2 regions of the Mesorhizobium sp. M0898 genome follow, and region 1 is predicted to be linked to the other one. Evidence: riboswitches for the same ligand, from Rfam matches in the RefSeq annotation. Region 1 holds a riboswitch; the other holds the start of a gene.
The links. A riboswitch is a leader RNA that binds a small molecule or an ion and turns the genes downstream of it on or off. The one in region 1 is predicted to bind cobalamin.

Region 2: linked by a shared signal. The riboswitch ahead of metE (5-methyltetrahydropteroyltriglutamate--homocysteine S-methyltransferase) and the one ahead of NKH90_RS02910 (DUF1636 family protein) in region 1 are both predicted to bind cobalamin.

What each region holds. Positions count from the first base shown of each region.
Region 1 covers NZ_JAMYOE010000001.1:588,406-595,642, forward strand. Annotated here, with positions in the region: gene nuoE (NADH-quinone oxidoreductase subunit NuoE) at 1-568, opposite strand, end outside; gene NKH90_RS02880 (hypothetical protein) at 604-1,011, opposite strand; gene NKH90_RS02885 (NADH-quinone oxidoreductase subunit D) at 1,008-2,198, opposite strand; gene NKH90_RS02890 (NADH-quinone oxidoreductase subunit C) at 2,199-2,801, opposite strand; gene NKH90_RS02895 (NuoB/complex I 20 kDa subunit family protein) at 2,807-3,388, opposite strand; gene NKH90_RS02900 (NADH-quinone oxidoreductase subunit A) at 3,379-3,744, opposite strand; gene NKH90_RS02905 (winged helix-turn-helix domain-containing protein) at 4,080-5,279, shown strand; cobalamin riboswitch at 5,309-5,512, shown strand; gene NKH90_RS02910 (DUF1636 family protein) at 5,551-5,985, shown strand; gene cobW (cobalamin biosynthesis protein CobW) at 5,982-7,022, shown strand; gene NKH90_RS02920 (cobaltochelatase subunit CobN) at 7,041-7,237, shown strand, end outside.
Region 2 covers NZ_JAMYOE010000036.1:53,820-61,056, forward strand. Annotated here, with positions in the region: gene NKH90_RS27035 (dihydrodipicolinate synthase family protein) at 1-798, shown strand, start outside; gene NKH90_RS27040 (FMN-binding negative transcriptional regulator) at 833-1,051, shown strand; gene metE (5-methyltetrahydropteroyltriglutamate--homocysteine S-methyltransferase) at 1,150-3,495, opposite strand; cobalamin riboswitch at 3,591-3,791, opposite strand; gene NKH90_RS27050 (hypothetical protein) at 4,347-4,601, shown strand; gene NKH90_RS27055 (helix-turn-helix transcriptional regulator) at 4,919-5,752, opposite strand; gene NKH90_RS27060 (MFS transporter) at 5,805-6,065, opposite strand; gene NKH90_RS27065 (transposase) at 6,355-7,029, shown strand; partial or broken gene NKH90_RS27070 (adenosine kinase) at 7,062-7,237, opposite strand, start outside.

The sequences.
Region 1 (7,237 bases):
TGATGCGGCCGTTTTGCGGTCCTGGCGTCACCGAAGCACCTTTGCCGGCGTCATAGAGGTCGATGATCTCGGCAAGCCGCTCCGGCGTCAAATCCTCATAGGTGTCCTTGAATATCATCACCATCGGTGCGTTGACGCAGGCGCCGAGGCATTCGACCTCCTCCCACGACAGCGTGCCCTTGTCATTGGTGTGGAACTGGTCGTGATGGATCTTCGAGCGGCAGACATCCATCAGCGCTTCCGAGCCGCGCAGCATGCAGGGCGTGGTGCCGCAGACCTGGATATGCGCGCGGGTGCCGACCGGATTGAGCTGGTACTGGGTATAGAAGGTAGCGACTTCCAGCCCACGGATATAGGGCATTCCGAGCATGTCGGAGATCGTCTCGATCGCCGCCTTGGTCACCCAGCCCTCCTGCTCCTGCGCCAGCATCAGCAAGGGGATGATCGCGGACTGCTCGCGCCCCTTCGGATATTTCTTGATCCACTGCTTCGCCGCTGCCGCATTCGCCCTGTTGAAGGCGAACGAGGCTGGCTGGAGGCTGGCTTCTGCGAGACGGCGGACTGACATTTAGCGATCGACCTCACCAAAGACGTATAGGTTCGTCATCTTGCTGCCGCCTCCTTACAAAGTTTCGCCGTACCGTCGAAACATTGGAAAGTCGGCGAATTTGTCATGACAGGCGGGCAAACGCCGGATTTACCAGCCAAGCGAGCAACAAGCCGCGCGAGCCCTGTTTTGCCGGAAGCGGCTGCCGATACTTCCGCCTTAGAGAAACTCGCGCCATCTGGCGCTGCGACGCTACACTCGCATGTATCTCTCTTGAAATAGAAAGCATCGACATCGGCGGATGCCGCTGTCGCACTTTCTTGCATGCCAAGCGTGACGTAGCTCAGTTTGAAGTGCTGCTTCACAAGATCGGAAGCATCGATAGACGCCCCGCACTCGATTGCATATGCAGGGTGCATTGCGACAGCAATGAAGATTAACGTGAGGCTCAGAGTGCGATTCACCGATCGACCTCACCAAACACGATGTCGAGTGAACCCAGCACCGCGGTGACGTCGGCCAACATGTGGCCGCGGCACAAAAAGTCCATCGCCTGCAGATGGGCAAAGCCTGGCGCGCGCAGCTTGCAGCGGTAGGGCTTGTTGGTGCCGTCGGAGACGAGATAGACGCCGAATTCGCCCTTCGGCGCCTCGACGGCGGCATAAACCTCGCCGGCCGGCACGCGGTAGCCCTCCGTGTAAAGCTTGAAGTGATGGATCAGCGCTTCCATCGAGCGCTTCATCGCCGCACGCTTCGGCGGCACCACCTTGCCGTCGAGGTTAGACACCGGCCCGCTGCCTTCCTTGCCGAGCAGAAGGTCGATGCACTGGCGCATGATCTTCGCCGATTGCCGCATCTCTTCCATGCGCACGAGATAGCGGTCGAAACAGTCGCCGTTCTTGCCGATCGGAATGTCGAAATCCAGCTCGGCATAACATTCGTAGGGCTGCGATTTGCGCAGATCCCATGGCGCACCCGAGCCGCGCACCATGACGCCTGAAAAACCCCAGGCCCAGGCGTCCGCCAGGGAGACGGTGGCAATGTCTACATTGCGCTGCTTGAAGATACGGTTGCCGGTCAAGAGCGAGTCGAGGTCGTCGACCGATTTCAGGAACGGGTCGATCCACTTGCCGATGTCTTCGATCAGCTTCTGCGGCAGGTCCTGGTGGACGCCGCCGGGGCGGAAATAGGCCGCGTGCATGCGCGAACCCGAGGCGCGCTCATAGAACACCATCAGCTTTTCGCGCTCGACGAAGCCCCACAGCGGCGGCGTCAGCGCGCCGACATCCATCGCCTGCGTCGTCACGTTGAGGATATGCGACATGATGCGGCCGATCTCGGAGTAGAGAACTCGGATCAACTGCCCGCGCTTCGGCACCTCGATGCCGAGCAGCCGCTCCGCGGCAAGCGCGAAGGCATGCTCCTGGTTCATCGGCGCGCAATAGTCGAGCCGGTCGAGATAGGGCACGGCCTGCAGGTAAGTCTTATGCTCGATCAGCTTTTCCGTCCCGCGATGCAACAGCCCGATATGCGGATCGACGCGATCGACGACTTCGCCGTCAAGCTCCAGCACCAGGCGCAAAACGCCGTGCGCCGCTGGATGTTGCGGGCCAAAATTGATGTTGAAGTTGCGAACGGAGGTTTCAGCCATTTACTGCTTTGCCTTTTCATCCCCCGGAAGCACGTAATCCGTACCTTCCCACGGAGACAGAAAATCGAAATTGCGGAATTCCTGCTTGAGCTCCACCGGCTCGTAGATGACGCGCTTGGCTTCGTCGTCGTAACGCACCTCGACGAAGCCGGTCAGCGGAAAGTCCTTGCGCAGCGGATGGCCTTCAAAGCCGTAATCGGTCAAAATCCGCCGCAGATCCGGATGGCCTGAAAACAGCACGCCGTAAAGATCGTAGGTCTCGCGCTCGAACCAGTCGGCGCCGGGATAAATCCCGGTGATCGACGGCACCAGCGTCTCTTCGTCGGCTTGGATCTTTATGCGGACGCGGATATTCTGCCTCGGCGACAGCAGATGATAGACCACATCGAAGCGCTTTGCCCGCGACGGATAATCGGCGCCGCAAACGTCAATGATCGAAATGAACTGGCATTTCGGGTCGTCGCGCAGGAAGGTCACCACCTCGATCAGGTCGCGCGGCTCGACCGAGATAGTGAGTTCGCCATAGGCGAGCACCGCCACGCCGATCCGGCCGATCAGCTTCTCGCCGAGATAGGTCGAGAGGTCATTCAACGCCTGGGTCATGCCGCTCACCGCTCGATCGTGCCGGTGCGGCGGATCTTCTTCTGCAGCAGAAGGATGCCGTAAAGCAGCGCTTCGGCGCTCGGCGGGCAGCCGGGCACGTAGATGTCGACCGGCACGATGCGGTCGCAGCCGCGCACCACCGAATAGGAATAATGATAATAGCCGCCGCCATTGGCGCAGGAGCCCATCGAGATGACGTAGCGCGGCTCCGGCATCTGATCGTAGACCTTGCGCAGCGCCGGCGCCATCTTGTTGGTCAGCGTGCCGGCGACGATCATGATGTCGGACTGGCGCGGGGACGCGCGCGGCGCGACACCGAACCTCTCCGAGTCATAGCGCGGCATCGACGTATGGATCATCTCGACCGCGCAGCAGGCGAGACCGAAGGTCATGAACATCAACGAGCCGCTGCGCGCCCAGGTGATCAGCGCCTCGGTCGAGGTGACGAGAAAGCCCTTGTCGGCGAGCTCGTTGTTGATCTCCAGGAAGAATGGATCGTCGGACCCGACCGGCCTGCCGGTGTTGGGGTCGATGAGGCCCTTGGGCTTCGGCGCGACGAGCGTGCCGGAACTGTCGTTCAATCCCATTCCAGCGCTCCTTTTTTCCATTCATAGGCAAAACCGATGGTCAGCACCGCCAAAAACACCATCATCGACCAGAAACCGAGCATGCCGATCTGGCTGAACGACACCGCCCAAGGAAACAGGAAGGCCACCTCCAGATCGAAGATGATGAACAGGATCGACACCAGGTAGAAGCGGATATCGAACTTCATGCGGGCGTCGTCGAACGAGTTGAAGCCGCACTCATAGGCGGAAAGCTTTTCCGGATCGGGGTTGCGGTAGGCCACCAGGAACGGTGCAGCGAGCAGCGCCAGCCCGACGATCAGCGCCACGCCGATGAACAGGACGATGGGCAGGTACGAACCTAAAAGTGCGTTCATGCTGCAGTTTCCGTTGGCGGCCAATCCACTCTGATTACAGCACCGGACCCACTTGCGGAAGCGTGACAGTTTAACCACTGAACCGTTTTAAGGGGGCTCTATGCTGCAACGCGGCGAGGGTTAGCGCAGCGCTTTCGGCGAAGCAAGTCAAACCTTGTTCAAATCGCGGTGCTGGACGGCATATCCGGGAAAACTGGTCCGATCCGCTCCTGTTTGATTTCCTTCACTTTTTACTCCACTTTTCTCTCCTGACATGGATGCCGCCAAAACCCTGCTAGCATGGCACGGAATCGCAGGTCATTTTCTCTGTCTAAAATCCTCCGGATGCCGCCTTCATGAAGGAAAAAATCTCGCTTGCCACGGCCCGCCGCATCGCGCTCGCGGCACAGGGATTCAATGACCCGCGACCCACCGGCACGCCTGACCGCCGGCATCTGGCCCGCGTGCTTGCCCGTACCGGCCTGCTGCAGATCGATTCCGTCAGCGCCGTGGTGCGCGCCCACTATATGCCGCTCTATTCGCGGCTTGGCCCCTACAAGCTGGCGCTGCTCGACGACGCCGCCGTAACGCGCAAGCGCATGGTCTTCGAATATTGGGCGCACGAAGCCTCCTTCTTGCCGGTCGAGACCTATCCGTTGATGCGCTGGCGCATGCAGCGGGCCGAGTGCGGCGACGAAATGTACAGCGGACTGGCCAAATGGGGCCGCGAGCACGCCGCCTATATCGAAGACATCTATCGCGAGGTCGCCGAACGAGGCCCGATCGCGGCGTCGGCTTTCGAAGGGCAGAAGGGTTCGGGCGGCTGGTGGGGCTGGAGCCATGCCAAGCACGCCTTCGAATGGCTGTTCTGGGCCGGCCGCATCACCACGGCGCATCGCCGCGGCTTCGAACGGTTCTACGATCTGCCGGAGCGCGTGCTGCCGCCAACAATACTGAGTCTGCCAACGCCCTCCACCGAAGACGCTCACCGCGAATTGCTGCGCATCTCGGCCCGCGCCCACGGCATCGCCACGGCAGGAGACCTGCGCGACTATTTCCGCCTCTCGCCCGCCGACATCAAGGGCCGCATCGAGGAGTTGGTCGAGGCCGGCGACCTGTTGCCGGTGAGCGTCGAAGGCTGGAACAAAACAGCCTATCTCCACAAGGACGCCCGTTTGCCGCGCAAGATCGAGGCGCGCGCCTTGCTCGCGCCGTTCGATCCTGTCGTCTTCGAGCGGTCGCGCACCGAGCGGTTGTTCGATTTCCACTACCGCATCGAGATCTACACGCCGGCCGAAAAGCGCCGGTATGGCTATTATGTGCTGCCATTCCTGCTCGGCGACAGCATCGTCGGGCGCGTTGACCTCAGGGCCGACCGCCCGGCCGGCGTACTGCGCGTCCATGCCGCCTATGCGGAGCCCGGCGCCTCGCTGCAAACCGCAGCCGAGCTTTTCGAAGAATTGAAGCAGATGCAGGGCTGGCTCGGCCTGGAACGCATCGAGGTGACCGCTGCCGGCGACCTCGGCCGGCCGCTCGCGGATATCGCCGCGCCATAGACGTGCGTTGACACGACTGCCCCCACAAGCCTAAATCCGTTCCAGACGGTCCCCTGCCCGCAACGGCAAGGGCCAAGAGGGAATGCGGTGCGAAATCTCGATTTCAAATCCGCGGCTGTCCCCGCAACTGTAAGCGACGAGCCAAGGCCGAAAACCACTGGGATGTTCCCGGGAAGGCGGCACCCAGGCGATGACCCGCGAGCCAGGAGACCTGCCGTCTAGGACATAAGAATCCGATCGCCTGGCGGGTTTTCCGGGCAAGGAGCCTGATTTGGAACGCGACAGCAGTTTTCCGGCTGAGACAGCGGATTTATTGTCCGGCCTTGGTGATTCCCCGGCCGGCGTTACCGTCATCGTCTGCTCGTCATGCCGTGACGAGACCGGTTCGGACGCTCATCCGCGCGCCGGCGAACTGCTCGCAGAGGACACGCGCCGCGCCGCTTCCAGCGAAAACATCAAAATCCGCACCGTCGAATGCCTCGGCAATTGCAAGCGCCGGCTCAGCGCGGCCATGCTGCGCGACGGCTGCTGGAGTTACGTCTTCGGTGATCTGACCACGACCAGCGGCGCCGATCTCGTCACCGGGGCAAAGCTGTTTGCCACCTCGACGGATGGGCTCATTCCTTGGCGCGGCCGTCCCGATTGCCTGAAGCGCGGCCTTGTTGCCCGCATCCCTCCCCTCGACCTTTTGAAGGACCTGACATGACCGCTGCCTCCCTTTCACGCGTTTCCTGCACCGTGGTCACCGGCTTTCTCGGCGCCGGCAAGACGACGTTGATCCGCCATTTGCTCGAAAACGCCAAAGGCAAGCGCCTGGCCATCATCGTCAACGAGTTCGGCGACATCGGCATCGACGGCGAGATTCTGAAGGGCTGCGCCATCGACACCTGCCCCGAGGAAAACATCGTCGAGCTGGCCAATGGTTGCATCTGCTGCACCGTCGCCGATGATTTCGTACCGGCGCTGGACCAGATCCTGTCGCTGACGCCGAGGGTCGACCACATCCTGATCGAGACATCCGGCCTCGCTTTGCCCAAGCCGCTGGTCCAGGCCTTCCAGTGGCCGTCGGTGAAAAGCCGCGTGACGGTGGACGGCGTCATTGCCGTGGTCGACGGACCGGCGCTGGCTGATGGCCGCGTAGCCAACGACATGGACGCCCTGCAGGCCCAGCGCGCGCAGGACGAGACGCTCGACCATGACGATCCGGTCGAGGAAGTGTTCGAAGACCAGCTCGCCTGCGCCGACCTGATCATCCTGTCGAAGAGCGACCTGATGGACGCAGCCGGCTCGGCCCGTGCCAATGCCGTCATCGGCAAGCACGTTGCGCGGGCGGTGAAGATCGTACCGACTTCGCAAGGCAAGGTCGACCCGTCGGTGCTGCTCGGCCTCGGCCTCGCCGTCGAGGACGACATCGAGAACCGCAAGACCCACCACGACGACGAGCTCGACCACGAACATGACGATTTTGACTCGTTCGTCATCGACATCGCGTCTGTGTCCAACCCGGACGAGCTCGCACAACGGGTCGCCACGGCGGCGGAGGAAGAAAACGTGTTGCGCGTCAAGGGTTTCGTCGAAGTCGGCGGCAAGCCGATGCGGCTCCTGCTGCAGGCCGTCGGTCCGCGCGTCAACCACTATTACGACCGCGCCTGGACCGCTGAAGACGACCGCCGCTCGCGCCTGGTCGTCATCGGCCTGAAAGGGCTGAACCGCCCGGCCATCGAGCGTATCCTCGCCGGCTGACCCCAGGTACGAGCCGCGATGCACATCCTCACCACCACATCCGCCTCGCTCGACGATCTCGCCGAGCCTGTCGATCTCAGGCAAACGCCTGCGGATGTCGTGGCGCTGTCCTTCACCGACAGCGACCTGGCCGGGCTGGCGGCGGCGTGGAGGGCAGATGCGCACCGCCTGCCGTCGATGCGGCTCGCCGCCTTGCGCGACCTGCGCCATCCGAT
Region 2 (7,237 bases), on a different contig from region 1:
GCTCAGGTCGACTCCATCGGTCTTCTCGGCAGCACCGGCACCTACATGTATCTGACGCGCGAGGAACGGCGACGGGCGCTCGCCGAGACCTTGGACGAAACCGGGGGACAAATGCCGGTCGTGGTGGGTGTGGGCGCGCTGCGCACCGACGAAGCAGTGAGGCTCGCGCAGGACGCTAAGGCCCTTGGGGCTGCCGCGGGGTTGCTTGCCGCCGCCTCTTACACCCCGCTCACTGATGACGAGGTGTTCGAACATTTCTCCACGGTGGCGCGCGAAAGTGGCCTTCCGATCGTCATCTACGACAATCCAGGAACGACGCATTTCCGTTTCACCCCAGCACTCGTCAGCCGCCTGGCAAAGGTGCGGGGGATCGTCGCTATCAAGAATCCGACAGACAAGGGCGATGCGATCAAGAGCCATCTGGCCGACCAGAGGCGCACTGTGCCGGAAGGGTTCTCGATCGGCTACAGCGGCGACTGGAACGCCGCAGAGGCCATGATCGCCGGCGCCGACACATGGTACAGCGTCCTCGCCGGCATCCTGCCCGAGGTCTGCGTGAAGATCGTCACGGCGGCGCAACAGGGCGATGCGGCCGAAGCGCGACGGATCGATGCCACGCTTGCGCCGCTCTGGAGCCTCTTCAAGGAGTTCTCGAGCCTTCGCGTCGTCTATGCACTTGCCGAATTGCTCGAGATTTGCCGTGCCGACCCCCCGCGTCCCATCCTGCCTCTGCCCTCAGCAGCGAAGCGCCAGATCGCCGCCGCGTTGGAACGCTTGCCATCGGATGTCAACCGGTGAATAGCGAACCCGGCGGCCAGTGAAAGGAACTATCATGTATGTACCCGCGCATTTCGATGAACCGAGCCGAGAAGTCCTCTACGAACTGATCGAGAACAGTGCACTTGGCATGCTGATAACCCATGGCCGGAGCGGTCTCGACGCCAATCACATCCCCTTCGAACTCGACACGTCACAGGGAGAAAACGGTACCCTTTACTCCTGCGCGATTAATACACGTGCCGAAGGAAAGTGCACATTCTCACTCGAGTGACTTATTTCAAAGGATGTGATCGCGTTTTGGCACATTCACAGCCGACATGCGGCAGCCGGTAACTCACCACATGGTGAGCAACCAGGAAACCTTCCGGCCTACACTTTCTCCCGGAGCGCGCGTGCTGCAGCAACCATGTTCATGAGGGCAGGGCGGACCTCCTCCCACTTGCGGGTTTTGAGGCCACAGTCCGGGTTTACCCACAGTTGGGCATCGGACAGTCGCTCGCGGGCAAGCATGACGAGATCCGAAATCTCGCCGACTTCCGGGACCCGTGGTGAGTGAATGTCGTAGACTCCGGGCCCGATTTCATTCGGATATTTGGAGCTCGTGAAGGCGTCCAGCAGTTCCATTTTCGAGCGCGACGTCTCAATCGAAATGACATCCGCATCCATTTCAGCGATCGCGTCGATGATCTCGTTGAACTCCGAATAGCACATGTGGGTATGGATTTGAGTCGCGTCCTTTACACCCGTTGAAGCGATCCGGAAGCATTCGACAGCCCAGTCGAGATAGTCGTTCCAATCAGACTGGCGCAGTGGCAATCCTTCGCGAAACGCGGCCTCATCGATCTGGATCATCCTTGCGCCGGACCATTCGAGATCCGTCACTTCGTCGCGGATGGCGAGCGCGATCTGGCGGCATGCTTCGGAGCGGGGTACGTCGTCGCGAACAAATGACCAGTTGAGAATGGTCACTGGGCCTGTGAGCATTCCCTTCACAGGGTTTTCCGTAAGCGACTGGGCGAACTGCCACCAGCGCAGCGTCATCGGATTGGGCCTCGATACGTCGCCGAAGATGATGGGGGGGCGCACGTAACGCGACCCATAGCTCTGCACCCAGGCATGCTGGGTGAAGGCGAAGCCGGACAGCTGCTCGCCGAAATGCTGTACCATGTCGTTTCGTTCGAACTCACCGTGCACCAGCACGTCCAGCCCGATCTCTTCCTGCCAGCGAATTGCAGCCTCGATCTCCTTCTTCAGGAAGGTCTCGTAGTCGACATAGCTCAGCTGGCCCTTCGCATGAGCGGCCCGCGCCCTGCGTACCTGCGGCGTCTGCGGGAAGGACCCGATGGTCGTCGTCGGGAACGGCGGCAGCCCGAGCGTGCCGGCCTGGACTCTGGAGCGCTCGGCAAAAGCGCTCTCTCGTCGCTTCATGCTGTCGTCAATGCTGGCGATCCGCCCCTCAACCAGCGGGTCATGGATCTTCGTGGATGTCACGCGAGTGGCGGCAGCCTCGGCAGACGCTTTCAACGCGCCTGCCACCGCATCCCTGCCTTGGGACAGGGCCCGGGCAAGCAACACCAACTCGTGGGTCTTCTGGGCCGCGAAGGCGAGCCACGACCTGATGTCCGCGTCGAGTTCCGTCTCCATGCGGAGGTCGATCGGCACATGCAGCATCGAGCAAGAAGGCGCGATCTCGACGCGGTCCAAGGGCCAGCCGGCGACGATCGGTTTGATGCGGTCGAGAATGGCGGGCAGGTTCGCACGCCAGACGTTGCGGCCATCGATCAAGCCAAGCGAGAGCACCAGATCCTTCGGTGCGAGCCGACCCACCGTTTCCAGCTGCCCGGGAGCGCGCACGAGATCAATATGCAGCCCGGCCAGGGGCAGAGAAACCGCGGTTTCGAGATTGTCTCCCAGCGGCCCGAAATAGGTAGCCAGCATGATCTTCAGCTCGGGCGCGGCTTTCGACAGCTGGCCATAGGCGAATTCGAACGCAGCTCGTTCGTTCGGGTTCAGATCGAGGACAAGCGCTGGCTCATCGATCTGCACCCAATCGGCGCCCGACAGCTTCAAGCTCCGCAGGAGTTGCTCGTAGACGGGCAGAAGCCGTGGTAGGAGCGCGATGGGATCGAAGCCTTCGGCAGGCGATTTAGCCAGCTTGAGGAAGGTGACCGGTCCAAGGATGACTGGGCGTGTGTGAATGCCGAGGGCTTTAGCCTCGAGGAAGTAATCAACCGGCTTCGTCGACGAAAGAGCGAACGTCTGATCATCGTCTAGTTCCGGCACAATGTAGTGATAGTTGGTGTCAAACCACTTGGTCATTTCCATCGCGGCTACGCCAGGCCGATGAGCCGCATGCTGGTGACCACCGTGCCCACAATCCTCCGTCTGACCTTGGTTGCCGCGCGCCATAGCGAAGTAGATGTCGAGTGGGACCTCGCCGCCATTCCAGCCGTAACGGGACGGAAGGGCGCCGACCATGGCTGCGGTGTCGAGCACATGGTCGTAAAGCGAGAAGTCGTTCGACGGGATTTTCGACACGCCGCGATCGCGTTGCTCCTCCCAGCTAGCGGCACGGAGCGCCTTCGCCGTCGTGAGAAGGTCGGCAGCGGACGATTTTCCGGACCAGTAGCTTTCAAGCGCGAATTTCAGTTCTCGCCGACGACCGAAGCGGGGCACGCCGAGCGTTGCTACAGGAATTTGCTGAGAGACAGTCATGCCAGACCCCGATGGTTGGGGCGTCGGTGACAAGGAAGGCGCTAGCAGGCCGGCACGAACGCCAGGCTGCAGCGGCCACCGAGACACCCCGCCCGTGGACGTAATTCGCCGTGGCAGGTCTCCTGGCTCGCGGGGTCATAGCCTCTACCCGTCTTCCCAAGGCTATTCGCCTCAGTGACATGAGTGGGGTTGGCTCGCCGCTAACAGTTGCGGGGGCAGCGCCGGCATCGCACCGGCTTCCCTCTTAGCTCCGCTGCGGCAGCGCCGTACGGAGAACCACGACGCGGGAGACAATTACAGCAGTTCGCTTCTCTGTCAACGCCGCATAAAGAAATGTTTATGTCGTTATGTTAAATTTCCGTTGGCATGTTCCAAAGGTCGCCTCGAAAGCGAAAACTGTGGAAGCCTTGAGCGGCCGGTAAATCAAAGCAATGACGCACGGCGCCCTTGTCCAGGAGGATAGGAGTTCGTCGGCTGCCGGCAGCAAACATACCGGCAAGCGCCGTGGTGCTGCTTAGCGCATCATGCGAACCACCTCGGCGTCGAACTTCGGCTCCGAGGTTCCGACCGCTTCGTTGGTGATCTGCTCGCGACCATATTCGGCTCAATGGCGAGGCTGTTGCCCATGTGGAAGCTGTTGGCCGTGATGCCCTCGGTGATATGACACAACGATTTCGGGGGGAGCACACCGAGGCCAGGCGCAGCGGCGTGTTGCGAAGTGATCGAGGCCAATGTCTCGAACTGCTTGTTCGCAGCCCACCGGCTCAAGGTAACCCGGCTCAAACCACCGGGCCAGCTCAAGTCCTGTCCAAATGAGGCCTGAGCGGCAAATCGTCGTGCACGCGCACGGTTTGGCGTTCGATCTTGTGATGCGTCTTGGGCGGACAATCGCCACGGTGCAGCGCGCAGAAGCGGTCCCCAATTGGGAAGCCGAGGGCGGTGAGGGCAAGCCAGCGCCACAGGCGGAAGGGGACTTTGACCTGTTTGCCCTGCTGGACCACAAGTTCGCGACACAGGGCCTCAAGGAGAAGACCAAGAGTGATTATGCGCGGGACCTCGCCAAATTCATCAAAAGCAGCGGGCAGTCAAAGTTCGGCGCCGATTGACATGGAGATAGCCATCGCGGCGGACCGCCCAGGCGGACCGCAAGCCGGAATACAACCGGGTGCAGGCGGCCAAGCTCGTCCACAAGATGGCGTCGGGCACACACCGGCGATGGGAGAGCGGACCGTGGAGTGCAGGAACTTCACGCCTATCCACGCTCCCGTGGACGTGTCCTGCGGCACATCGGCAGCGATATTGAGGAGGCAGTTGAGCTTCTGGTCGAGCACTCTTACCTGCCACTACCTACGCTTAACGTCATCTCGTACTGAAAACGCACCACGCAAGGTCGAGATGTAACATGCGCCCTTCGTGGATGGTTCTAAGCTTCCTCGGGCGCGGTCAATCTATGATAACGGTCGCTTGGAACCTCCATCACCGCGACGCGATCAAGGTTGGCGTATCGCGCTCGGTAGTAACCTTCTTCCTCCACTTCGGCGAAACTACACTGGGGAACGTCAAAGGTCGCAGCTTCCAATCCGAAGAAAGTCGTAGCGGTTTCTTCATCCAAGAAGTTCCACTCATCTTCTCCGTCGTCATATGTGACGCGAACATAGGAGGCCATGCGCACGGCTTCCTGATCACCCATCTCTGCGATGATGGCATCGCATTCTTTCTTCAGCTTTCCTGAAACCTCACCCTTATCCCAGTCATCCAAAGCCCGATAGATTTCTGGATGATAATACTCTGGCATCTCCTCTACATCGTCACCGATAAGCTCAATGGTGCGGACATATTGCGGATTTATCAAGAGTATTTTGTTGTCAAGGCTCCAACAATACAGCCATGGCCTGCTTGTGTTATTTCTACGCAGATTATGAAGTTCCTTCAACTGACGTAAAATCGATTCACGCGCCTTTTCATCGATAGGATATTGGCGGCTGCCAACAGTCGTCTTGATTCTGAGCGTGCCGTATCGCGTTTCGGCATCGGCAATTGCAAACGGGCTCGTGCGCCACTCCTCGACATCAATCTTCCAGCCCAGCAGCTCCTCGACCGTGCATTTCAACGTGAGACAAAGGTCCTTGATCTGCTCGACGTTCAACTGCGTTTTGCCTGTTTCCCAACGGGCCACAGTCTGTTGCGTCGTTGCCATCTGCTCTGCCAAATCTTTTTGAGTCATGCCCAGTCGAACCCTAAGCTCTTTCATGTTCATAACTCACCTCGCGTGTTCAACACACGCATTGTGGATGAATTAATCTAACACATCAAGCGTGTTCAAAATCGCAGCATGTGTTTTTAGGGCGTCTTCGAGGCTCCGGCAGCCGTTCGTGACCACTTGCGCAAGACACAGGGCTGGTACACAGCACGAATGGGCGATCAAAAATTACTGCTGCGATGCTCGTCATCAGCCAAGCTGCCGCCGCACCTTCCACTAGGGTGCCAAGGTTCGAAATGAGTGCAGCCGACCATAGCGAACGGAAGGTCTTGTGCTCAAAAGGAACGAGTGAAGATGTTCTCTTCGCCATTGTGGGAAGCCTCGGGATTGACCGCGGGGCTGGATTTATTTCGCCCTCACTCAACCATGGCCTCGCCGTACAAGCCAAGCTGCCACAGTGCGCGCCTGCTAACCCAGAAAACTTGGCGGCCTTACAGGCATGCGCAGGACGCGCGAAGCCGCTCAAATCCCCTAGATGGGTCAGCCATCGAAGACCGGCATCACTTGCCCGTTGAGCGGCTATACGATAATGCTCCGCGCTAAGCAGGAAGCGCCAAAAATTCGAGCGGCGACTTCATTCTCCTATTCAGGAAGGAACTATGAGGCGGCAGACGCGACCATTCACCGTGGAAGTCAAACAAAAGCGCAATTATCAAAAATCCGCACGTTCCATCTGGGGCAATTTCGACATCGCCGCGGCGATGGCCGAGACAACAAAGGAAGTCGAGCCGTTAAATCGTCAGCTTGTTGACTCTACTGTAGTGGTCCTTGATGCTGAACCTTTGCACGAACCGCGAGTGGAGCATTTCATGGCCAATCCTCTGGAAACCGAGTCAGCAGTAGTTAGCGAACCGGCAGACAAAACGGAAACGCCAAAACCGAAGGCGAGAGCGCGGCGGTCGAGGAAGCCAGAAGCTGAGGCGAGCTCGCCTGCCCGCAAGAACGGCGCCAAGCCGATATCCGCGGCCACTGAAGCACCGCCGTCAGCGCGAACAGGCCGAAAGAGCTACTCCGCGAAGGATCGTGCCCAGAAGCTGGCGCAGATCGAGACCTCGATCGGCGGCGGCGCTACTCTCAAGAGTGCGGTGAAGCACGCCGGCATCTCGGAACAGACATATTATCTTTGGAAGAAGGCGGCGGCGCCGGCGGCGGACAGTGACGGGCTGAAGGATCTCGTCGCGCTCGAGGAAGAAAACAAGCGGCTAAAGAGCCTGCTTGCCGATCGTCTCCGCAAGGAGAATGCGGAACTGAAGAAAAGGCTCGGGCTGGATTAAGAAGGGTGGGCAGCTGGTTCTTGGCTCCCCACCTACAGCAATATCGCCTGCTCGGCCTCTCGGCGCAGATTCTGCCTTGGCCTTGGGCCGATCTGCTGGATGACCAGCCCGGCTGCCAGCGAGCCGAGATCGCCGCACTGCTTCAGGCTGCGGCCTTGCGTGTAGCCGTAGAGGAAGCCGGCGGCATAAAGGTCGCCGGCGCCTGTCG